DNA from 4 places in the Trichococcus flocculiformis genome. Region 4 is predicted to be linked to each of the others. Evidence: predicted binding sites of a transcription regulator. Region 4 holds the regulator's gene; each other region holds the start of a gene.

Region 1 (3,424 bases), 1.0 Mb from region 4:
CATAACAACCCTCTTCATTTGCACGTGGACGCTTTTCGCCCCGCTGCAATCTCAGGCGGTCCTCGTTTATTTCATATCAGGAGAGATGGAATAAGACTGTAAATATTTTTTTACTTCCGTCTATTCTCCCTCGTCTTTACTTCATTATTTTAACAGTAAACACTAGACGTTTCAAGAGTTTTGATAAATTAATTCAAATTCCTTCAAAAAGGATTCGTTCAATATATCACGAGTAGCGTATAATCCGATTGCCTTTCGGATGTACGCTTTCAAAAAACCTTGATACAACAACCATTCAAAAAGGGTCGTTTTATGTCCCGTCATTGTTTAGCGCTTCGCATCTTTTTACTTATCTTAACCGCTTTTCGTGGCTATTCACCGCATAATTGGTGCAACAAAAATGTCCCACGGTCCGTTTCAATCATTTTCTCCAATATTTCTTCGCGCATCACAGTGACCGGAACCGCCAAATCTTCAGCCAAGCGAGTCACATCGAGCGGCCCCAGTTCTCGGCCTTCCAGGAAAAAGCCTTTCTGCAAGGAACAGATCAATTCTCCCACCGCAAGCAACATTTCTTTTCTGAATGCCAGCGCCGACCGCAGTTGCTCCCCTTCCGTTTTCTTCGCTGCCAAAAATTGTTGTACGTCTTCATCATCATGCTGCAGCATCTCTTCATAATATTCTTTTTGAAAAACAACAAATGGAGAAGCCCACTCATTGTATTTCACAGTCAGGTGCCCATCCAGCAGTTGCAGATAAAGATCCGGTCTCGGCAAAAATAGATTGTCATCGCCGAATGCGGATCCCGGTGTCGGGTCCAACGATTGGACATACTCGAATACACTTTTCACGTCAGCCAGATCAACCGCCATTTCATCCGCTATTTCTTGCCAGTTTTTATCACTGAAAGCAGTGAAGAAATTTTCCAAGACATAATAGGCGATTTCCGGCGCGTATTCATCCCGCTCCGTCTGCAGCATCAGACATTCCTGCAGATTCCGGGCACCCACACCTGGGGGATCCAATTGGTGCAGAAGCGTCAATGCATCCAACATCTCAATCGGTTCGACGCCCTTCTGTTCCGCAGCTTCATTCAGATTGATGATGACGTACCCCTCCGGATTGATGAACGCCACCAAGAATAACACCAAATCGCGCAAGGGTGTATCCCGCATATTTGCATAGATTTGTTCCAATAAAAAAGTATCCAACGCCGGCACTTCTTCAGACACTTGATCCATTGCGGAAGCAGTGTCCATAGGGTCGTCCTTATCCGGCTTGTATACAACCGTTTTTTCTTTTACAGCGCGTTCGTCGAACTCTTTATTTATTTTCACTTCGATTAAAGGATTGCCCAACGCTTTTTGTTGAAGATAAGCGAACAACTCCTCGTTGTCGTATCCCACAAGCTTCAGCGATTCCTCTAAGCTTTCCTTATCCATATGCACACTTGATATAACTAACACATCAACCCCTCCTCCCCTTTTTAGAATCATTTTATCACACACAAGCATTTATTGAAATCGTTTTCAGTTAAAGGGATTGGATTTCAATCGCAGCAGGATTGGTGATTCTGTAGTTTAAAGGACGTTCTTCCGACTTAAAGAGACGTCCCAGACAACTCTGGAATTTGAAATTGAATTTCCCCCTTGCCATCTTTCACGCTATAGGTTATAATTTTAATGTTGCTTGTCTCCTTAGTGTAATGGATATCACGTAAGATTCCGGTTCTTGAGATGGGGGTTCGATTCCCTCAGGAGACGTATTATTTTATTGATGCATCAACGTTCCCAGCATTTGGATGCAAAGCAAATGCAAAAAATCTCCTTTCCCCCGCGGAAGAGGAGATTTTTTTATTCGATTTTTTATTCACCCTGAATACAATCCGCATTTCTGCTATCTATTTTTGGACATTTGCTGACTGAAACGATATGATTGACTAAGGTATATTTCACCAGAAATCGTCAGACTTATGGACAAACATTACAATTGACCTTTCCTGACCAATGAGTTAAAATAAACCATGTAAAGAAAAACTGTTCATTCAAAACGAACGAGGAGGAAACATATATGAACTTAATCCCTACAGTAATCGAACAATCATCCCGTGGTGAACGTGCATATGATATTTATTCCCGTCTTCTGAAGGACCGCATCATCATGTTGAGCGGCCCTATCGACGATAATACGGCGAACTCAGTCATCGCGCAATTGCTATTCTTGGATGCCCAAGATTCCGAAAAAGATATCTATATCTACATCAACTCTCCAGGCGGTAGCGTGTCTGCCGGACTGGCCATCTACGATACAATGAACTTCATCAAGGCGGACGTTCAAACAATCGCAATGGGTATGGCAGCTTCGATGGGCAGCTTCTTGTTGACTGCCGGCGAGAAGGGCAAACGTTTTGCATTACCGAATGCAGAGATTATGATCCATCAACCGCTTGGCGGTGCACAAGGTCAAGCAACCGAAATTGAAATCGCAGCCCGCCATATCCTGCAGACACGCGAACGCCTGAATAAAATTTTGGCTGAACGCACAGGACAACCGATGGAAGTCATCGAACGCGATACCGACCGCGATAACTACATGACTGCTCAGCAAGCGAAAGATTACGGCTTGATTGACGAAGTCATGGTCAACTCAAAATCATTGAAATAAAAATATGCGACAAAAGCGAGGATGACCAGCAGAAGGATGCTGGCCGTCCTCGTTTTTATATGGCTGATTTTGTGGAGCATGGGTAGAAAGATTTGACCTTTTTCATTGGCACAACAGCGGATACGAGTTCGCAGCTCCGGTGAGGCGACCGCTTACCGGCGGAGACCGATTGATACCGGTGCAAACTCCAGCGAGGCCATCCTCGCAGGAGTTCGCTCATCTAATTGCGTCTGTGCTCCGGCGAAGCCTTCGCTCACCGGAGCAAAGCAAATGAAGGACAAAGAAATAATCCGAAACCCCACCCGCTCGCACCTATTCAGGAAAAAAATCAAAAAAGGGCAGACGGAACGCAATCGTTCCTGTCTGCCCTTCTTATTTCCTTAACGGATATAATCAAAGATATGTTCCCAGGTCTGCTTGCTGAAGACAAGGGCTGGATTGCCGCCACCCAGAACACCGTATCCGACCATCAACCCGGCTCCGAAGAGAATGAAAGCCATCAACATGAATATCAAAACCCACATCACCGTTGACAGTACAGGTTTGAAATCAAATTTCAAAGCGATCACCTATCTTCCTTTTTTTATTTTTGTTTTTTGGATCAGTCGCGCCAACAAACCGAAAAGTCCGCTGGACGGACGATTCTTTTGATCGATGTTGTTCAGTAGGATACCCGTTCCCAAAGCAACTGCATCCAATGGTTTTTCAGCAGCAAATACCGGAACTTTCAACTCGCTCGAGAAGAGTTTCTCGATTCCGC
Region 2 (3,424 bases), 1.4 Mb from region 4:
GGGTGCGCCTTTTCGATTTCATCCAATAGAATGATCGTATAGGGGCTTCGGCGGACCGCTTCCGTCAATTGGCCGCCCTCTTCGTAGCCGACATAGCCAGGGGGTGCCCCGATGAGTCGAGAAACCGAAAATTTTTCCATGTATTCGCTCATATCGATCCGAACCATATGTTCATCGGAGTCGAACAAATTTTCAGCCAAGGCTTTGGCCAACTCCGTTTTCCCGACTCCTGTCGGTCCCAAGAAAAGGAAGGACCCGATCGGACGGTTCGGCGATTGGAGGCCAGCACGCGAACGCAAAACAGCATTCGTGACACTTTCTACTGCTTCTTCTTGGCCAATGACGCGCTTGTGCAGCGTTTCCTCCAATTTCAGGAGTTTATCCCTTTCACCTTCAACCAGCTTCGTCACAGGGATGCCGGTCATCCGTCCCACCACTGTCGCGATTTCGTTCTCGGTGACCGATTCCTGGACTAGATTGCCTGCTTTATTCCTTCGGGTTGCATTTTCTTTTTCAAGAGCCGCCAAATCTTTTTCCATCTGAGGGATACTGCCGTGGCGCAAAACCGCCGCCCGTTCCAAATCATAATTGGCCTCGGCATCCTCCAATTGTCTGCGCGCGTCCTCCAGGTCCTCCCGTTTGGCACGCAGCTTTTCGACTTCTTCTTTTTCATTACCCCATTTCATGCGCAACTCATTTGATTCTTCGCGCAGATCAGCCAACTCGACTTGCAGAGCCGCCAATCTTTTCTTGCTCTGATCATCGGATTCCTTTTTCAAGGCCGCCTCTTCTATCTCCAGTTGCATCAATTTGCGGCTCACCTGATCCAACTCGGTAGGCATCGAATTCATTTCCACTTTTATGTTCGCGCAAGCCTCATCGACAAGATCGATCGCTTTATCCGGCAGAAACCGGTCAGTGATGTAACGATCGGATAAGGTCGCGGCCGCAACAAGGGCGTTGTCATGGATGTTGACGCTGTGGTGGATCTCATAACGTTCCTTCAACCCCCTCAAGATGCTGATTGTATCAGAAACTGTCGGTTCTTTCACCAACACCTTTTGGAATCTTCGCTCCAAGGCCTTATCCTTCTCCAGATTTTGACGGTATTCATCCAAAGTGGTCGCTCCGATGCAGTGCAATTCGCCTCTGGCCAGCATAGGTTTCAGCAGATTGCCGGCATCCATACTCCCCTCGGTTTTTCCTGCCCCGACGATCGTATGGATCTCATCAATGAAAAGGATGATGCGGCCGTCGCTTTTCTTCACTTCCTTCAATACCGCTTTAAGGCGTTCCTCGAATTCCCCACGGTACTTAGCTCCCGCAATCAATGAGCCCATATCCAACGAAAAGATTGTTTTGTCTTTCAAATTATCCGGTACATCTTTTTTCACAATCCGTTGAGCCAAACCTTCCACAATGGCGGTCTTGCCTACGCCAGGTTCACCTATCAGGATCGGATTATTTTTTGTTTTCCGCGACAAAATGCGGATGACATCCCTGATTTCTTCGTCCCTGCCGATTACCGGATCTTGTTTTCCGCTACGCACCGCTTGCACGAGGTCTATGCCATACTTTTCCAATGCTTCATACTGATCTTCCTGATTCTGCGAAGTCACTCGGTCTCCCCCTCTCATATCCTTGATTTTTTCCGCGATGATTTTTTCCGTCAGGCCTAGATTAACCAAAAATTTGGTCAATGGATGATTTTTCAGTGTCATCAAGCTCAAAAGCACCGTATCAGTGGCGATGAAATCATCCTTCAACTCCGACCGCTTGCGGTCTGCTTCCAGAAAGAGATTGTACAGATTCTGGCTGAATGTTTGCCCGTACTGGACGGAAGTGCCCTCAATCACCACTGATTTATCCAGTTCCTTATCAACGGCTGATTCAAATGCATCGATTGCCACTCCTGAATCGATATAAAAATTGCGCGCAAAACTATCCGGCTGCAGAAATATTTTCCACAGATGGGCGACATCGATGGTCTGGTGCTTGCGCACCATGGCGATACGTTGCGCTTCTGCGATTGCCTGCTGCAGGGCTGTCGTCATTTTTTCCATTTCCATGCTAGGACCTCCTCAAAAAATCTATTGATATATCTTTTATAGGACAAGTATACGACCATGGTCAGAATTGGTCAAATGATAACCCGAAAAAAAAGAACAACAAAGGTGATTTCCTTTGTTGCTCTTCTTATCATCGGATCCCTAACGCGATGCGTGCATATCGGGACATTCTGTCTGTCGTCCAGGCAGGATACCACACCAATTTCACTTGTGTTTCGGTTACTTCAGGAACGTCTTTCAAAGCACGATGAATTTCATCGGTGATGACATCCGCCAATGGGCAGCCCATCGTTGTGAGTGTCATCTTGATCAGGCAGAATCCATCCTGTTCCAGTTCCACTTCATAAATCAAACCTAAATTGACGATATCTATTCCTAATTCCGGATCTATCACTTGCTCAAGCGCCGCTAAGACGCGTTCTTTTATGCTTTCCAATTCTTCTTGCGAAAATTGGGGAGTTGTCTCTTCAGTCATTGCAAACACCTCTTACCTTTCTGGATTAATTAGATAATAACAGTTTGTGCATAGAAATTCAATGCGAATATACGTTACCTAAAAATACTGCCATTTCCTCAAAAATAGCGTAAGGAACCCGGTGTCCGGCACCTTCTGTCGACCGGAAACAAATGTTATCTGCATAGGCTTCTCCGCTGATGGAGTTGACGAACTGCTCCATCTGCTCGTACGGCACACTCTCGTCGGCGGTACCGTGCCAGATGTAAAACGGCGTGTCAACGAGCGATTCCGGATGTTCTTTGAGGCTCAGGTTTTCAAAAGGCGCCATCAACGCATTGACCTTCTCGTCATCGAGCGGAGGCAGACCTTCCGCCCAGCGGGACTGCAGTGCCCAATGGGACAACCCGATCGGATCCGGACTGCCCATCAAGCAGGCTGCCGAATGGATCCATGGATATTGCGTCAAAGCGATACAGGTCGTGATGCCTCCCATCGAAAGGCCCGTGACCGAAACAGTTTCTCTTTTTGCCAATCCCGCTTCAACATAGGCTTCCACAATGTCAGGAAGCTCTTTTATATTTTTCAGGACTACCGACCAGAATTCTGCTGCCGGTTCGCCAGCATAGGCTTCCTCTTTGCGTTCACCATGACGATAGGCATCGGGGATGATCACCCGCATGCCGTTGCTGGCTAATGCATATCCGGGCTCCAAACCTCTCTCCTTTTGGTTTGTGATGCCATGATAAAAGAACACGAGCGGAGTCGTTTCTTGTTTCTTGTCTTCTTCAACGATTTCCAGAATCGGTATATCATTTATGATTTTTCTTTCGATCAAAATCACATTTATCCCTCTTTTTCAGCTCTGATCGGCTGTTACAGGCAAAAATATTTTTCCAGG
Region 3 (3,424 bases), 1.2 Mb from region 4:
AATATTTGACATGGTGATAATCTTCATATTTCGGACGGATTCCTTGGAGGATAATCAACGTCTGTTCGGGTGTTGGTTCATTCACGCGGACGGGCTGGAATCGGCGTTCCAGTGCAGCGTCCTTCTCGATTCTGCGGTACTCGTTCAGTGTTGTTGCGCCGACCAATTGCAGTTCGCCTCTTGCTAAAGCTGGCTTCAGGATATTGCCTGCATCCATGCTTCCTTCAGCGCTTCCTGCTCCGACGATTTCATGGATTTCATCGATGAAGAGGATGATCTGTTTGTTCGCGCGGATTTCATCCATCAGTTTCTGCATCCGTTCTTCGAATTGACCGCGGATGCCGGTTCCTTGGACGAGTGAGACAACATCCAAGCGGATCACTTCTTTGTCCAACAATTTCTGAGGGACATCACCGTCCACGATTTTCTGGGCAAGACCTTCCACTACCGCAGTTTTGCCGACACCGGCTTCCCCTGTGAGCACCGGATTATTTTTTGTTCGGCGATTCAGAATCTCAATGACGCGTGCGATTTCGCTGTCTCTTCCGATGACGGGATCGATACCGCCATCTCGGGCCAGTTGGGTCAAGTTGATGCCGTATTCGTCCAGTAAGCCGCCTTTGCCACCTTTACCGCCGCGGGCAACTTCCGAGGCAGGGGGCTGTTGATAATTCTGTTCTTGGTTCTGTTGTATTTGTTTGAAGAACGAATCCAGATTACCGAAAGAAAAGGGGTCTACAGGTCCTTGAGATCTTGGGTTCGGATTGTTTTGTTGCGATTGAGCATTTTTGAACTCTTGGTAGCAGTTCTGGCATAAGTCGATTTGGCGTCTTTGTCCATTCACGCTGGCATACAGATGAATGGAGGCTTGTTTTTTTCCGCAATGTTGACAAAGCATGGCAATCTTCCTTTCTATATGGATCATAGGTACATGTATATTATAGTAGCAACGGCTAAGGGACACTCACAAGAAGGTTCACTGACCAACTCTGACCTTATGGATCCATTATACATTGACCTATTTTGACTTTCAAGAGGTTTGACTTGGAATGAAGCAAAATATTCATTCCGGGACGGTTTTCGGCCAAACGGGGGTTGTATTAAATAAGTGTTATTTCAGCAATTATGACAAAAATTTGAACGATTCTATTTAAAACAGTTGTAGTATAAAGCGAAAGATGTTAATCTTATTTAATGAAAGGGTTATTTTTCATACGTTTTTCCATTTTTCTGTTATAATAGGAACGTATCAAAAGTACCTTAAATAAATACATCTCAAAGGGGTTTATGACTATGGAAAGAAAAGAATATCACGTAATCGCAGAAACAGGGATTCATGCACGTCCAGCAACTTTATTGGTACAAACTGCAAGCAAATTCAATTCTGATATTAATTTAGAATACAAAGGTAAATCTGTTAACTTAAAATCCATCATGGGTGTAATGTCATTAGGCGTAGGCCAAGGCGCTGATGTTGTCATCACTGCAGAAGGTCCGGACGAAGCAGACGCTATGGCTGGAATCACTGAAACAATGGTAAAAGAAGGGCTAGCAGAGTAATATGAAAAACCACTTACAAGGAATAGCAGCTAGTGATGGTATTGCAATTGCGAAAGCATATTTGCTTACTGAACCGGATCTGTCCTTTGAAAAGCGTAAAGTGGAAGATTCAGAAGGCGAAGTTGCTCGTCTTTTGGAAAGCTTTGAAACCGCTAAATCAGAGGTAAGTGCAATCCGAGAAAAAGCGGCAGTATCACTTGGCGAAGAAGAAGCCCAAGTTTTTGATGCACATTTGATGGTATTGTCCGATCCGGAAATGATCGGATCGATGAACGCCAACATCCGAGACAACGGTGTCAATGCTGAATCGGCACTTTCTGATGTTGCCGGCATGTTCATCGGTATGTTCGAAGCGATGGAAGACAACCCATACATGCAAGAACGTGCTGCGGATATCCGCGACGTTACGGAACGTGTGTTGAGCCACTTGTTGGGTGTCAAAATCCCTAACCCATCGACAATCACTGAAGAAGTGATCGTCGTTGCCAAAGATTTGACTCCTAGTGACACAGCTCAATTGAACCGTGATTATGTTAAAGGATTCGTTACTGATATCGGTGGACGCACATCCCATAGCGCAATCATGGCCCGTTCTCTGGAAATTCCTGCAATCGTAGGGTCAAAAGAAATCACACAAATCGTCAAAGATGGCGATATCATCATTTTGGATGGTTTGGACGGCGACGTCTTCATCAATCCTGATGAAGAAACATTAGCTGCATACAAGAAGAAAGCTGAAGAGTTTTCTGCAATGCAAGCAGAATGGCACAAACTGAAAAATGCAAATACAGTTACTGCAGACGGTAAACATATCGAATTGGCAGCTAACATCGGAACGCCTAAAGATTTAGAAGGCGTTGTCGCTAATGGCGCTGAAGCGGTAGGATTGTACCGTACTGAATTCCTGTACATGGACTCTTCAGACTTCCCGACAGAAGATGAGCAATTTGATGCTTATAAAGCTGTTTTGGAAGGCATGGAAGGCAAACCTGTCGTTGTTCGTACAATGGACATTGGTGGGGATAAAGAATTGCCTTATTTGGAATTGCCGAAAGAAATGAATCCATTCTTGGGTTACCGTGCAATCCGGATTTGCTTGGCTGAACCGGAAATGTTCCGTACACAATTGCGTGCCTTGTTGCGTGCTTCCGTTTACGGTAAATTGCGCATCATGTTCCCGATGATTGCTACTCTGAACGAATTTAGAGCAGCTAAAGCGATGTTGGAGGAAGAAAAAGCGAATCTATTAGCCGATGGCGTAGAAGTCGCTGATGATATCCAAGTAGGTATCATGATCGAAATCCCAGCAGCTGCTGTATTAGCTCATCAATTCGCTAAAGAAGTAGATTTCTTCAGTATCGGAACAAATGACTTGATCCAATACACAATGGCGGCAGACCGCATGAACCAACAGGTTTCTTACTTGTATCAACCTTACAACCCAGCTATCCTTACGCTGATCAAGCATGTTATCGATGCTTCTCATGCTGAAGGCAAATGGACTGGTATGTGTGGCGAGATGGCGGGTGACCAAACAGCGGTTCCGTTGTTGGTGGGTCTTGGTTTGGATGAGTTCTCCATGAGCGCATCCAGCGTCCTGAAAACACGCAGCTTGATGAAACGTTTGGATTCAAAAGAAATGGAAAAATTAGCGGACAAAGCAATCAACGAATGTACGACTGTCGAAGAAGTCATCGCATTAGTTGAAGAAATGAAAGCTAAATTAGTTTAAGCCGATTCAGGCGCAAAAAGACCGGGCATGCAAGCATGCCCGGTCTTTTTGCGTGCCAGTGAATTCAAAGCGATTTCGGAAGCTGAATCCATCATTTCCGCAGGCTTGTTCGTGTGGATATATTTTGCAAGT
Region 4 (3,424 bases):
CAGGACGGAAAGACCCCATGGAGCTTTACTGCAGTTTGATATTGCGTGTTTGTATCACATGTACAGGATAGGTAGGAGCCGAAGATACCGGGACGCCAGTCTCGGAGGAGGCAACGGTGGGATACTACCCTTGTGATATGACCACTCTAACCCGCTGCTCTTAGCGAGCAGGGAGACAGTGTCAGACGGGCAGTTTGACTGGGGCGGTCGCCTCCAAAAATGTAACGGAGGCGCCCAAAGGTTCCCTCAGAATGGTTGGAAATCATTCGTAGAGTGTAAAGGCAGAAGGGAGCTTGACTGCGAGACCTACAAGTCGAGCAGGGACGAAAGTCGGGCTTAGTGATCCGGTGGTTCCGCATGGAAGGGCCATCGCTCAACGGATAAAAGCTACCCTGGGGATAACAGGCTTATCTCCCCCAAGAGTTCACATCGACGGGGAGGTTTGGCACCTCGATGTCGGCTCATCGCATCCTGGGGCTGTAGTCGGTCCCAAGGGTTGGGCTGTTCGCCCATTAAAGCGGTACGCGAGCTGGGTTCAGAACGTCGTGAGACAGTTCGGTCCCTATCCGTCGCGGGCGTTGGAAATTTGAGAGGAGCTGTCCTTAGTACGAGAGGACCGGGATGGACACACCGCTGGTGTACCAGTTGTTCTGCCAAGAGCATCGCTGGGTAGCTATGTGTGGACGGGATAAACGCTGAAAGCATCTAAGCGTGAAGCCCCCCTCAAGATGAGATTTCCCATCACTTTAAGTGAGTAAGACCCCTGAGAGATGATCAGGTAGATAGGTTGGGAGTGGAAGTACAGCGATGTATGGAGCGGACCAATACTAATCGGTCGAGGACTTAACCAATTTTTAAAAAGAAGAAAACTCAAGCGGTGTTTTCGGAATCCCTTTACTTTTGTAGATTCAGTTTTGAGAGAACAACGTTCTCTAATTAAAAATGTGCGGTGACGATGGCAAGAAGGTCACACCTGTTCCCATCTCGAACACAGAAGTTAAGCTTCTTAGCGCCGATTGTAGTGAAGGGTTTCCCTTTGTGAGACTAGGACGTTGCCGCGCATTTATATTTTGGAGGTTTAGCTCAGCTGGGAGAGCGTCTGCCTTACAAGCAGGATGTCGGCGGTTCGATCCCGTCAACCTCCATCCATGAGTTATTAGCTCAGTTGGTAGAGCATCTGACTTTTAATCAGAGGGTCGCAGGTTCGAGCCCTGCATAACTCATTCATCATTCTTGCGACAATGATAGAATAATTAAATATATTGAAACGCCGGCTTAGCTCAGTTGGTAGAGCATCTGATTTGTAATCAGAGGGTCGAGGGTTCAAGTCCTTTAGCCGGCATTCAAAAACGCGGAAGTAGTTCAGTGGTAGAACATCACCTTGCCAAGGTGGGGGTCGCGGGTTCGAACCCCGTCTTCCGCTTTTTTTTATTTTAATGAAGTTTATCATCATTCATGAAGCACCCATAGCTCAATTGGATAGAGTACTTGACTACGAATCAAGCGGTTACAGGTTCGACTCCTGTTGGGTGCATTTTTTACAAAATGATCACCGGGAAGTAGCTCAGCTTGGTAGAGCACTTGGTTTGGGACCAAGGGGTCGCAGGTTCGAATCCTGTCTTCCCGATAAATAAAAATAGACGCAGAAATCATTCCGATGATTTCTGCGTCTATTTTTGTATTAACCAACCCCTGTCAGCTTTTCAGATAGAAATATTGCCGTTTTTCACCTTTCAGTATATAATGAGTAACATTCTTCGGTAATCTTGTCGAAGATGTTAGTGAAATATGCTGTTATAAAGAGTCTGCAGAGCAGTACGGATGAGCTTCAAAGCTCTCTTGAATAATTTGCTGTAAAAGCCCTCGGATAGCTCTTTCCATTTGACAGTTATGTAGGAATAGCATAATATAAATATATAATAGTCAAAATTAGTCAGGGGAAGGGAGGCATCCATTCCATGCATGGTCAGAATATGTCAGATATCATCGAAGCATACATCAAAAAGATTCTGAATGCAGAAGAGCAGATTGAAATCAGAAGGAATGAAATGGCGGATCGTTTCAATTGCGTACCTTCACAAATCAACTATGTCATCAATACCCGTTTTACGGAACAGCAAGGCTACGCGGTCGAAAGCAAACGCGGCGGGGGCGGTTATATACGCATCATGAAAGTGAAGATCCTCGATCAAGCAGAATTGTTGGATAAACTTATCGCTATAGTAGGCGAAAGCATCACCCAGAAAGATGCGTTTGCGGTAACCCAAAATCTATACAGTCGCGGGATCATCACGAAACGTGAAGGAAACCTGATGTTGTCGGTATTGGATAAGTCACTTGCCCCATACACAGGCGAACATGAAGAAAGAATACGAGCCTTGCTGTTGAGGAATTTCTTGAACAGTCTGCGCTTTGAATAGATAGCCCGTAGAGGAGGCGTTAAAAATGGATGAATTATTTACAGAAAAAGCCAGCCAAGTATTGTTGTTGGCAACAGAAGAAGCGCACAAATTTAAGCATCAATCCATCGGAACGGAACATATGCTTCTCGGATTAGTCCGGGAACAAGAAGGCATTGCCGGAAAAGTGTTGCGTGGCTACGATATTGATGAGGAAGGAGTCCGCGAAGAGATTGTTCATCTGACCGGTTTCGGTCAAATGAATGCGGAAGACTTCAATGCACCGTTGCCATTTTCTCCTCGGGCAAAAAAAGTCATTATGTATGCGACAAACGAAGCACACAAATTAGGAGTTCCCTTGGTAGGAACCGAACACCTTTTGTTGGGCTTATTGAAAGAAGAAATTCTTGCAGTCAAAATCATCAAAAATCTGCAGATCGATCCGAATTTGTTGCGTAAGTCTCTCTATGAGAAACTGGGCATCAAACAACCAACCAAACCGGATATGCGTTCAGCCAAAAAGACGGATAAAGTGGAAGAAGGGACGCCGACGTTGGATTCCTTGGCCCGCAATCTGACTGACTTGGCGCGTGAAAACCGGATGGATCCGATCGTTGGACGCGACAAGGAAGTCCGTCGTATCATGCAAATCGTTTCCCGCAGAACGAAGAACAATCCTGTTTTGGTAGGGGAACCGGGAGTCGGCAAGACCGCCATCGTGGAAGGTTTGGCACAGAAAATCGTAGCCGGCGATGTTCCGGACACATTGGCAAACAAGCGCATCATGATGTTGGATATGGGTTCGCTGGTAGCGGGTACGAAATACCGCGGTGAATTCGAGGAAAGAATGAAAAAAATCATTGATGAAATCTACAATGACGGCAATGTCATCCTCTTCATCGATGAGTTGCACACCTTGATCGGTGCAGGCGGAGCGGAAGGGGCGATCGATGCTTCCAACATCCTGAAACCGGCATTGGCAAGGGGCGAATTGCAGACGATCGGTGCCACCACCCTAGATGAGT

What was found. The regulator CtsR, encoded in region 4, represses protease genes until heat stress. The targets are predictions, from matches to a motif close to TTGGTCAAAAAAGGTCAAANA.
Region 1: clpP (ATP-dependent Clp endopeptidase proteolytic subunit ClpP) is a predicted target of CtsR. The motif match lies at 1,987-2,007, and genes of this name have one in related genera.
Region 2: clpB (ATP-dependent chaperone ClpB) is a predicted target of CtsR. The motif match lies at 2,127-2,147, and genes of this name have one in related genera.
Region 3: ACKPCD_RS06910 (ATP-dependent Clp protease ATP-binding subunit) is a predicted target of CtsR. The motif match lies at 1,011-1,031, and genes of this name have one in related genera.

What each region holds. Positions count from the first base shown of each region.
Region 1 covers NZ_OY759718.1:2,272,413-2,275,836, forward strand. The annotation lists gene ACKPCD_RS10850 (sugar-binding transcriptional regulator) at 1-3, opposite strand, end outside; gene ACKPCD_RS10855 (RNA polymerase factor sigma-54) at 372-1,466, opposite strand; tRNA gene ACKPCD_RS10860 (tRNA-Arg) at 1,692-1,763, shown strand; gene clpP (ATP-dependent Clp endopeptidase proteolytic subunit ClpP) at 2,017-2,664, shown strand; gene ACKPCD_RS10870 (DNA-directed RNA polymerase subunit beta) at 3,045-3,233, opposite strand; partial or broken gene mreB (rod shape-determining protein MreB) at 3,315-3,424, opposite strand, start outside.
Region 2 covers NZ_OY759718.1:1,631,971-1,635,394, reverse strand. The annotation lists gene clpB (ATP-dependent chaperone ClpB) at 1-2,069, opposite strand, end outside; gene ACKPCD_RS07870 (metal-sulfur cluster assembly factor) at 2,200-2,544, opposite strand; gene ACKPCD_RS07865 (prolyl oligopeptidase family serine peptidase) at 2,603-3,367, opposite strand; gene ACKPCD_RS07860 (Cof-type HAD-IIB family hydrolase) at 3,400-3,424, opposite strand, start outside.
Region 3 covers NZ_OY759718.1:1,431,631-1,435,054, forward strand. The annotation lists gene ACKPCD_RS06910 (ATP-dependent Clp protease ATP-binding subunit) at 1-898, opposite strand, end outside; gene ACKPCD_RS06915 (phosphocarrier protein HPr) at 1,294-1,560, shown strand; gene ptsP (phosphoenolpyruvate--protein phosphotransferase) at 1,562-3,292, shown strand.
Region 4 covers NZ_OY759718.1:226,348-229,771, reverse strand. The annotation lists rRNA gene ACKPCD_RS01525 (23S ribosomal RNA) at 1-851, shown strand, start outside; rRNA gene rrf (5S ribosomal RNA) at 946-1,061, shown strand; tRNA gene ACKPCD_RS01515 (tRNA-Val) at 1,073-1,145, shown strand; tRNA gene ACKPCD_RS01510 (tRNA-Lys) at 1,151-1,223, shown strand; tRNA gene ACKPCD_RS01505 (tRNA-Thr) at 1,270-1,342, shown strand; tRNA gene ACKPCD_RS01500 (tRNA-Gly) at 1,352-1,423, shown strand; tRNA gene ACKPCD_RS01495 (tRNA-Arg) at 1,461-1,534, shown strand; tRNA gene ACKPCD_RS01490 (tRNA-Pro) at 1,554-1,627, shown strand; gene ACKPCD_RS01485 (CtsR family transcriptional regulator) at 1,959-2,420, shown strand; gene ACKPCD_RS01480 (ATP-dependent Clp protease ATP-binding subunit) at 2,446-3,424, shown strand, end outside.